3 linked regions of the Neorhizobium galegae bv. orientalis str. HAMBI 540 genome follow. The protein of the gene in region 2 binds, or shares a complex with, the protein of the main gene of each other region. Links are inferred from orthologs where the notes say so. Each region holds a gene or a part of one and is shown on either strand. Other genes may lie near its edges.

Evidence for each region.
Region 1: the proteins of RG540_RS06280 (region 2) and eno are in contact, whole or in part, in a solved structure (PDB 2FYM), measured with the Escherichia coli proteins. The link is inferred for Neorhizobium galegae bv. orientalis str. HAMBI 540 from one-to-one orthologs.
Region 3: the proteins of RG540_RS06280 (region 2) and pnp are in contact, whole or in part, in a cryo-EM structure (PDB 9QH0), measured with the Escherichia coli proteins. The link is inferred for Neorhizobium galegae bv. orientalis str. HAMBI 540 from one-to-one orthologs.

Annotation. Positions count from the first base shown.
Region 1 is NZ_HG938353.1:1,533,059-1,536,134, reverse strand. Bases 181-3,076 are described here. They hold eno (phosphopyruvate hydratase), read right to left. Parts: upstream 2,318-3,076; coding sequence 1,043-2,317; downstream 181-1,042. Other genes in these bases: kdsA (3-deoxy-8-phosphooctulonate synthase), read right to left, coding at 2,428-3,076; RG540_RS07870 (FtsB family cell division protein), read right to left, coding at 562-879; pdhA (pyruvate dehydrogenase (acetyl-transferring) E1 component subunit alpha), read right to left, coding at 181-367. Also shown: more of pdhA, read right to left, coding at 1-180. UniProt on the Escherichia coli protein: Catalyzes the reversible conversion of 2-phosphoglycerate (2-PG) into phosphoenolpyruvate (PEP). It is essential for the degradation of carbohydrates via glycolysis.
Region 2 is NZ_HG938353.1:1,227,601-1,231,315, forward strand. What follows is about bases 129-3,663. They hold RG540_RS06280 (Rne/Rng family ribonuclease), read right to left. Parts: upstream 3,311-3,663; coding sequence 329-3,310; downstream 129-328. In the rest of the region: RG540_RS06275 (DsbA family protein), read right to left, coding at 1-34. UniProt on the Escherichia coli protein: Endoribonuclease that plays a central role in RNA processing and decay. Required for the maturation of 5S and 16S rRNAs and the majority of tRNAs. Also involved in the degradation of most mRNAs.
Region 3 is NZ_HG938353.1:4,322,188-4,325,349, reverse strand. Bases 181-3,162 are described here. They hold pnp (polyribonucleotide nucleotidyltransferase), read right to left. Parts: upstream 2,747-3,162; coding sequence 614-2,746; downstream 181-613. Other genes in these bases: rpsO (30S ribosomal protein S15), read right to left, coding at 3,081-3,162; RG540_RS20785 (class I SAM-dependent methyltransferase), read right to left, coding at 181-523. Outside these bases: more of RG540_RS20785, read right to left, coding at 1-180. UniProt on the Escherichia coli protein: Involved in mRNA degradation. Catalyzes the phosphorolysis of single-stranded polyribonucleotides processively in the 3'- to 5'-direction. Also involved, along with RNase II, in tRNA processing.

The DNA.
Region 1 (3,076 bases), 310 kb from region 2 along the record:
CGGTGAGCTCGGCCATGACGCCACGCGCGCTCATGCCGGTTGCCAGCATATGCCCATGGTCGCGATAGGCGGTAATAACCTGGTCACCCTCCTGCTGCGCCATCTGCATGCCGACGACGACAGCTTCCTGGCCGATATAGAGGTGACAGAAACCACCGATGAAGCCCATGCCGTAGAGCTGGCCGGCCTTTTCCTCGAAACGGCGGATCATCAGCATCTCACGATAGGCGTGAAGATCCTGATCCTTGCCGAAATCCGGGGTGTTCTTACCCGTAAACTCCTTGGCGGAGGATTTCGAGGCTGATTTGATTGCAGACTTTGCCGCTGGTTTGCGGCCGGATACAGACGCGGTTTTTGTCGGCGCCATTCATCCCTCCCTTTGAGTTCTGCGTTGAGAGCGAGATTACGCCCTGACGTGTATCGCCAGATTCCCACTCTGGTGTCGGGCCGTACCATAGGCAAGAAAAGCTGCCCCAGCAATGCCATAAACGCATGGCTCACATTCCGCGCAACACGATGAAAAGGTTACAGAAATATGAAATTAACTGGATTTCGGTTAATTTAGAAGTAGTTGTTGAAGATGACGATTTCGTCGCCGCGCGAGACATTCAGCTGATAACGGGCGATCTCGTCCAGCATATCCTTGTCAAGCGAACCATCGCTCATCAGCTGAACCTGCCGCTCCAGCGTCTCGCGCCGTGCGGTCAACTTTGCGAGCTCGCCTGCACGCGCCTGCCGCTGACGTTCGAATTCCTCCGTGGCGATCAAGCCGAGATCGCCGTGGATGGAATGATAGCCGAAGTAGCAAAGAAACGCGACTGTGATGGCGGGAAGAACAAAACGGCCGAATTTTCTTTTCTTATGATGCTTTGTCCACATACCGCTCTAACGCCTTGCCACGCTTACGGGATCTCAAATCGATCCGAAACAGAGCTTCAAATTCGCAGAACTTGCTTAAGCAATCGTTGACCAGAATCGAGTCCGAAAAAAGCCCGCGTCTTTCGGCGCGGGCTTCCATGAAAATGTCGAACCTAGGAGGCTGTCAGGCCTTCAGGACGCTGCGGCCGGCATAAACGGCCTGCGGACCGAGCATTTCCTCGATGCGGATAAGCTGGTTGTACTTGGCAAGCCGGTCGGAGCGCGACAGCGAGCCGGTCTTGATCTGTCCGCAATTGGTGGCGACGGCGAGGTCGGCGATCGTCGAGTCTTCGGTTTCGCCCGAGCGGTGCGACATGACGGCGGTGTAGGCCGCCTTGTGGGCAGTCTCGACGGCATCGAGCGTTTCCGACAGCGAGCCGATCTGATTGACCTTGACGAGGATCGAATTGGCGACGCCCTGCCTGATGCCATCGCGCAGGCGCGACGAGTTGGTGACGAACAAATCGTCGCCGACGAGCTGGCACTTGGCGCCGATCTTGTCGGTCAGGTACTTCCAGCCGGCCCAATCGTCTTCGGCCATGCCGTCTTCAATCGAAATGATCGGATATTTGGCTGCAAGCTCGGCGAGGTAATCGGCCATGGCTTCCGGCTCGAGCGTGCGGCCCTCGCCTTCCATCTCGTACTTGCCGTTCTTGAAGAACTCGGTCGAGGCGCAGTCGAGCGCCAGGCAGACGTCGTCGCCTGGGGTGTAGCCGGCCTTCTCGACCGACTTCATGATGAAATCGAGGGCTTCCGGAGCGCTCTTCAGGCCCGGTGCGAAACCGCCTTCGTCGCCGACATTGGTGTTGTGGCCCTGGGCCGCCAGTTCCTTCCGCAGGACGTGGAAGATCTCCGAGCCCATGCGCACGGCGTCCTTCAGCGTGTCGGCGCCGACCGGCATGATCATGAATTCCTGGAAGTCGATCGGATTGTCGGCATGAGCGCCGCCGTTGATGATGTTCATCATCGGAACCGGCAGGACATGCGCATTCGGACCGCCGACATAACGGTAGAGCGGCAGGCCCGAGGTCTCGGCGGCAGCCTTTGCAACGGCGAGCGAGACGCCGAGGATGGCATTGGCGCCGAGGCGCGACTTGTTCGGCGTGCCGTCGAGCGCAATCATGGTCTTGTCGATATGGATCTGGCTCTCTGCATCGAAACCGCCGATCGCATCGAAGATCTCGGTGTTGACGGCTTCGACCGCCTTTTCGACGCCCTTGCCGTGATAGCGCTTGCCGCCGTCACGCAGCTCGACGGCTTCATGTGCGCCGGTGGAGGCGCCCGACGGAACGGCCGCACGGCCCATCGAACCGTCTTCCAGATAGACATCCACCTCAACGGTCGGATTGCCGCGGCTGTCGAGAATTTCGCGGGCGATGATATCGGTGATGGCGGTCAAGGGTCTCTCCCTGGGTTTGGACTTGACGTCACGAGGTCACTGAAAATGTCTCATAATCAATGACACGAAAATTACAATCGAAGCAGTTTGCGTGCTTTTTGTGGGCGCGCTCAGGCCGCCTTGGCGACGGCGTCGAGGGCGAGCAGCTTTTCGAGGAGCTGCGGCATGTTCTTCAGATGCACCATGTTCGGGCCATCCGACGGAGCGTTGTCCGGATCCTCGTGAGTTTCGATGAACAAGCCCGCAATGCCGACGGCAACCGCTGCCCGTGCAAGGACCGGCACCATGCTGCGGTCTCCTCCGGTGGAGCCTCCCTGCCCGCCAGGCTGCTGCACAGAATGCGTCGCATCGAAGATCACCGGTGCGCCCATGGACGCCATGATCGGCAATGAACGCATGTCGGAAACGAGTGTGTTGTAGCCGAAGGACGCGCCGCGTTCGCACAGCAATACGTTGGGATTGCCGCTCGCGGTGATTTTGCCGAGTACGTTCTTCATATCCCAGGGCGCCAGGAACTGGCCCTTCTTAACGTTGATGACGCGGCCGGTCTTGGCAGCGGCGACAAGCAGGTCCGTCTGGCGTGACAGGAAAGCCGGGATCTGCAGGATGTCCACCGTCTTTGCGACGACAGCGCATTGTTCTTCCGTATGAATGTCGGTCAGAACCGGAAAGCCGAACTCCTGCTTCAGGTCTGCGAAGATTTCCATCGACTCTTCGAGCCCGATGCCGCGCTTGCCGGAAATCGACGTGCGGTTGGCC
Region 2 (3,715 bases):
TCTTGAAAACGGGCGTCTTGAACAGGCGAGTCATCCATATCCTCTTGGATCGGGCACACGAATCCCGCGCACCATTGTTGTGGTTTGTGCCCAAAGTAAGCCAGTCGGGCTTTCCAAAAAACCTCAAAATCATGTCCAGGCCGTTTTCACCGGTTCACAACTGCGTATGACGCCTGGCCGGATGATGAAATGGAGTCGGATTCCAACACGTTGGCTGCCTTTCCGGAATCGCTTCGGCAGGCAGTTGATCCGGTTTCTGAGGTTAAAGGCAGAGCAAAAACAAAAACGGCCGCGTTTTGCGCGGCCATTTCATCTGTTCTCGTTAGGCTCAGAAGAAGCCGCGGCGCTGCCACCAGCCGGCCTTCTTGGGCTTCGACGGATCGGCTTCGGTCTCGGGCGCTGCCGCTGGATCGGAGCTCTTCACCACTGCCTCGGCGGAGGAGGAGATGTTCGAGGCGCGATTGGCACGAGCCGGTTTCGCGTCGCCGGCATCGACCTGCTCGGTCGTCTGCGCTTCTTCGACGGGAGCTTCGGCAGCCGGAGCAATCTCGGCAGCCTGCGGCTCTTCGCCGAGTGCGGCTTCGACCTGTTCGACGACGGTTTCCACCGGAACCGGAGCTGCGACAGTCACAGGGACCTCTTCGGCAGCTGGGACGTCGGCGACGGTCGTTGCCTTGCCACGACGCGAACGGCGGGGCTTGGCCTCTGCCTTGCCGCCAGATGCTGCTTCCGCCTCAGCGGGAGCAGCGACTGCCTCGACGGCGACCTCTTCAGCGGCCTCGGCTGCTGCTGCTGCCGGCGCTGCCTCGACGTCATCGCTGGATGCGTCTTCGTCGGCCGCTTCGCCGTCATCCGAAGCGTTCAGTTCCTGTCCGTCCTCGCCGTTGCGATTGCGACGACCACCGCGCTTGCCGCGGCGGCGGCGCTTGCGGCGATTTTCTTCCGAGTCCGAATCGGCGGCAACCGTTGCGTCGGATGCTTCGCCGGCTTCGGAAACATCGTCCTCGCCTTCGTCGCCGTCCTCGTCGCCATCGGCCATGTCGTCGCTGCCGCCCTGGGCAGTCTGGGCGTCTCCGCCCTTTTCGCCGCCACGGTTGCGCCGACGCCGGCGGCGCTTGCGCTTGCGGCCGTTCGGGTCGTCGCCCTGAGGTTGGGCGCGCTCGGCAACAGCAACAGCTGCGGGCTGCGACGAAGCGACAATCTCTTCCTCGTCCTCCTCGTCGGCCTCGACGATGATGTCGTCATCGTCCTCTTCGACGGGGATCGCTGCGAACTGCATCAGGCTTTCGATCTTGACCGGGTTTTCGACCGGCTCGCCGCGATCGATCGCGAAGTGGCTGGAGCCGATGCTGACATCCGATTCGATGAGGATCGAGACGCCGAAGCGGTTCTCGTAGTCGATGATCGACGCGCGCTTGTGGTTGAGCAGGTAGAGCGCGATGTCAGGCGTGGTACGCACGGTAATGTCATGCGTGGTGTTCTTGAGGAGGTGTTCCTCGACACCGCGCAGCACGTGCAGGGCGACCGACGACTGCGAGCGCACATGGCCGGTGCCGCCGCAATGGGTGCAGACCTGCGTCGTGGATTCGAGCACCGAGGCGCGGATACGCTGGCGCGACATTTCGAGCAGGCCGAAATGCGAGATGCGGCCGACCTGGATGCGGGCGCGGTCGTTCTTCAGGCAATCCTTCAGCCGCTTCTCGACGGCGCGGTTGTTGCGCTTTTCTTCCATGTCGATGAAGTCGATGACGATCAGGCCGGCAAGGTCGCGCAGGCGAAGCTGGCGGGCAACTTCTTCCGCCGCTTCCAGGTTGGTCTGGAGAGCCGTTTCCTCGATCGAATGTTCGCGGGTCGAACGGCCGGAATTGACGTCGATGGCGACGAGCGCTTCCGTCTGGTTCATGATCAGGTAGCCGCCGGACTTCAGCGTCACCTGCGGCTGCAGCATGCGGTCGAGCTGCGCCTCGATGCCGGAACGGGCAAAGATCGGGTGCAGGTCGCGATAGGGCTGGACCACCTTGGCATGGCTCGGCATCAGCATCTTCATGAAGTCTTTCGCTTCACGATAGCCTTCTTCGCCAGACACGATGATCTCGGAAATGTCCTTGTTGTAGAGGTCGCGGATCGAGCGCTTGATCAACGAGCCTTCTTCATAGACGAGGGTAGGGGCGGTCGAGCTCAGTGTCAGCGTGCGGACGTTCTCCCACAGGCGCATCAGGTATTCGAAGTCACGCTTGACCTCGACGCGGGTGCGGTTGGCACCGGCGGTGCGCAGGATGACGCCCATGCCCTGTGGCACGTCGAGCTCGCGGGCGATTTCCTTGAGACGCTTGCGGTCCTGCGGCTGGGTGATCTTGCGGGAGATACCACCGCCACGCGCCGTGTTTGGCATCAGTACCGAATAACGGCCGGCGAGCGAAAGGTAGGTGGTGAGAGCAGCGCCCTTGTTGCCGCGCTCTTCCTTGGCGACCTGCACGAGCAGGATCTGGCGGCGCTTGATGACTTCCTGGATGCGATACTGCTTGCGCGGCTTGCGCACGACACGGTCCGGAACTTCTTCCATCGCGTCTTCGGCACCGACCGATTCGATGACTTCCTTCTCGTGGTTGTCATCGTCGTCGTCGTCATCGAAATCGTCGTTGCGGCCACCACCGCGGCGGGCGTCGACATCTTCCGAAATCGAATCGGTCTCGACCATCGCCGCCATTTCGCCGGGCGTCGAGCCGTCGTCGTCATTGGTGTCGGAGGAGGGGGCGGTTTCGCCCTCGGATGCTGCGGCTTCTGCGGCGGGCACTTCGTCTGCCGGCTTCTTGCGGGCGCGGCTGCGGCGCGGCTTGGCCTTCGGCTTTTCTGCCTCTTCAGCGGCGACAGCCTCGACCGGGTTCGCTTCCGTTGCTTCCGCACCGGCTTCGCTTGCGGGCTCGGCAGCGGGTGCCGGGGTGGAAATGCCGATATCCGGCTGATCCTGATTGGCAAGATCGACCATCGGATCGGCGGCTTCGGCCTCGGCGATCTTGCGCTGATCCTCGGCTTCCTGCTGCATCAGCGCCTGACGGTCGGCAAGCGGGATCTGATAATAGTCGGGATGGATTTCGGCGAAGGCGAGGAAGCCGTGACGGTTCCCGCCGTAGTCGACGAAAGCGGCTTGTAGTGAGGGTTCGACCCTCGTCACTTTCGCCAGATAGATATTGCCGCGTATCTGTTTCTTATGCTGCGATTCGAAATCGAATTCCTCGATCCGGTTACCGCGAACGACAACTACGCGCGTCTCCTCTTCGTGAGACGCGTCGATAAGCATTTTGTCTGCCATTGAAATTCTGCTCCTCGGCGCCGCCGGGGGAATGCAGAAAAGGCTGCCACAAGGACAGGCCCGTCATGCAATGCGGTCGTTGCGCCGGATAAAGATGTTCCCGTCGGGCGCGGTTGTGACGGCAACCGGAAAGATGACGGGGAGCGTTGCTCCCTCGGTCCCTCCAGGTTCTGAAAATTGTGCCGCGACATCAAAAACCAAACGAGAATGACGATACCATAGGCCCGCAGGGGCCCGATGAATGTGCTCCGTATGAGCGGTGGGTGGCATGCCACCCGGTATTATTCCGGCCACCGCCGGTTGGATCGTGTATCAGGAAAAAGTGTAGCGACGGCGGATGACTGTCGGTCTTCGGCGCCAGGTCCTGAAGAGGCTGGCCAGCCTATCGGCAGACTATCCCGTCAA
Region 3 (3,162 bases), 3.1 Mb from region 2 along the record:
GCTCGTGGGAGAACATACCGGGTGCTGCCTCGAACCGCGCGTCGATCACCACGGTCGACTTCTTCAGCGCCTTGATCGCCGCATCGGCATTGGCGGGCCTGGCGAACCATATGGCGACGCCGTGATATTTCGGGGTGTAGTCGAGTTCGATGCCAAGCTTCAGCAGCGTGTTGCGGAGCGGCTGGATGCCATCTTCCTTACCGCCGGCCACAATGATGACGCCGCCCGTTCTGACGCGCTCAAGAGCCTCGGCGACACGGTTCTCGTTCTCGCCGCGATGTTTGCCGCAGAGCACCAGCCCAAAGTCATAACCCTCGCCCTCGGCCTCCGGAAAGGCGCCTTCGCGCAAGGCCCGGAACAGCGGCCGGAACGGCTGCACCGCAGTGATCTCGGCCGCAAACCCCTCCGGCAAGGCATTGCCTGCCTCGGCGCCCAGGAAGAGCACACGCTCTCCTTCGCCGGGCATCGGAACAGCCTCGGTGTCGAAGGGGTGGAACAGGGTTTTCAGGGCGTCTCGGCTCATGGCTAGTCTCGTGGGTTCGTCTCGTGACAGCAGATAAACAAAAGGCGCGGAAGAGCTTCCGCGCCTCAATGTCTCGGAAGGAAGAAGGCCTTATTCGGCGGCTTCGCCTTCAGCCTTCTTGACTTCCTGGCCGGTGGCCTGGTCGACGACCTTCATCGACAGGCGGACCTTACCGCGTTCGTCGAAGCCCATCAGCTTGACCCAAACCTTGTCGCCTTCCTTGACGACGTCCTGGGTCTTGGCAACACGCTCGGAAGCGAGCTGCGAGATGTGCACGAGGCCATCACGGGCGCCGAAGAAGTTTACGAAAGCACCGAAGTCAGCGGTCTTGACGACCGTGCCTTCATAGATAGCGCCAACTTCCGGCTCGGCAACGATCGAGTGGATCCACTTGCGGGCGGCTTCGATTTCCTTGCCGGAAGACGAAGCGATCTTGACGGTGCCGTCGTCCTCGATGTTGATCTTGGCGCCGGTCTTTTCGACGATTTCGCGGATGACCTTGCCGCCCGAACCGATGACTTCACGGATCTTGTCGACCGGGATGTTCATCACTTCGATGCGCGGTGCGAATTCGCCGAGCTGGCCGCGGCTCTCGGTGATGGCATTGGCCATTTCGCCGAGAATGTGCTTGCGGCCGCCCTGTGCCTGGTTGAGCGCGACCTTCATGATCTCTTCGGTGATACCGGCGATCTTGATGTCCATCTGCAGCGAGGTGATACCGTCGGCAGTACCCGCTACCTTGAAGTCCATGTCGCCGAGGTGGTCTTCGTCACCGAGGATGTCGGAGAGGACCGCGAAACGCTCACCTTCGAGGATGAGGCCCATGGCGATGCCGGCAACCGGCTTGGCCAGCGGTACGCCGGCGTCCATCAGTGCGAGCGAAGTGCCGCAGACGGTCGCCATCGAAGACGAGCCGTTGGACTCGGTGATTTCGGAGACGACGCGCAGCGTGTAGGGGAACTGCTCGACCGTCGGCAGCATCGGGCGGATGGCGCGCCATGCGAGCTTGCCATGGCCGATTTCGCGGCGGCCCGGGGAGCCCATGCGGCCGGTTTCACCAACCGAGTAGGGAGGGAAGTTGTAATGGAGCAGGAAGCGCTCCTTGTACATGCCGGTCAGGCTGTCGACGTACTGCTCGTCTTCGCCGGTGCCAAGCGTGGCGACAACGATCGCCTGGGTCTCGCCGCGGGTGAAGAGGGCGGAACCGTGGGTGCGCGGCAGGATGCCGACTTCCGAAACGATCGGGCGGACGGTCTCGAGATCACGGCCATCGATGCGGCTCTTGGTGTCGAGGATGTTCCAGCGAACGATCTTGGCCTGCAGGTGCTTGAAGACGGCGCCGATGACTTCGGCGCTGTATTTCGGCTCGGCGCCCTCTGGGAAGAAGTGTGCCTTCACCTTCGCCTTGACGGCGTCGACGGCAGCGTAACGATCAGCCTTCTGGGTGATCTTGTAGCCTTCGCGAAGCTCGGCTTCGAAATGCTGGAGCATTTCGGCCTCGAGCGCGGAATGATCTTCCGGTTCGAACTCGCGGGGTTCCTTGGCGGCGACTTCAGCGAGCTTGATGATTGCGTCGATGACCGGCTGGAAACCGCGATGGCCGAACATGACGGCGCCGAGCATGATGTCTTCGTTGAGTTCCTTGGCTTCGGATTCAACCATCAGAACGGCATCGCCCGTACCGGCGACAACGAGGTCGAGAACCGACTCGTCCATCTCGTCGAGATGCGGGTTCAGGACGTATTCGCCATTGATGTAACCGACGCGGGCGCCGCCGACGGGGCCCATGAACGGAACGCCGGAGAGCGTCAGCGCAGCAGACGCCGCAACCATCGACAAGACGTCCGGATCGTTCTCAAGGTCGTGCTGGACAACGGTAACGACGACCTGGGTATCGTTCTTGTAGCCTTCCGGGAAGAGCGGGCGGATCGGGCGGTCGATCAGGCGGGAAACCAGCGTTTCCTTTTCCGACGGACGGCCTTCGCGCTTGAAATAGCCGCCCGGGATCTTGCCGGCGGCATAGGTCTTTTCCTGGTAGTTGACGGTGAGCGGGAAGAAGTCCTGGCCAGGCTTCGGAGCCTTGGCGGAAACAACGGTCGCGAGAACGACGGTCTCGCCGTAGGTCGCGAGAACAGCGCCGTCAGCCTGGCGGGCGATCTTGCCCGTTTCCAGCCTCAGCGGGCGGCCGGCCCATTCGATTTCGACGGAATGAGTATTGAACATATGTCTTGTCCTTCAATGCGGGAGCACACGCATCGCCGATATCGGGCGTAGCGTACAGTCGACCGCAATCAATGTGACACATCATGGGCAAGACAACGGGAGGCTTTGCATCACCGGCATCCTGGAAAGGAGCCGCGGCTAAAGCCCCGAGGGCTTTGGCCGAAAGCATCCGGCAATCCTGCCCCATGACAGGTCAACGGTTTGTTTGGCAGATCCGGCCCATCCGGGTCTGCGGGCAGTCACCACGCGAACTAGGGCGTAGCGCAAACATTTCATCGGACCTTGGCCCGAATAAAGAACCGGCAGGCACCCCAAGAGCGCCCGCCGGAAATTTTTAGCGGCGAATACCCAGAGCAGCAATGATCTTGCTGTAACGGGCCTCGTCCTTCTTCTTGAGATAATCAAGAAGCGAGCGA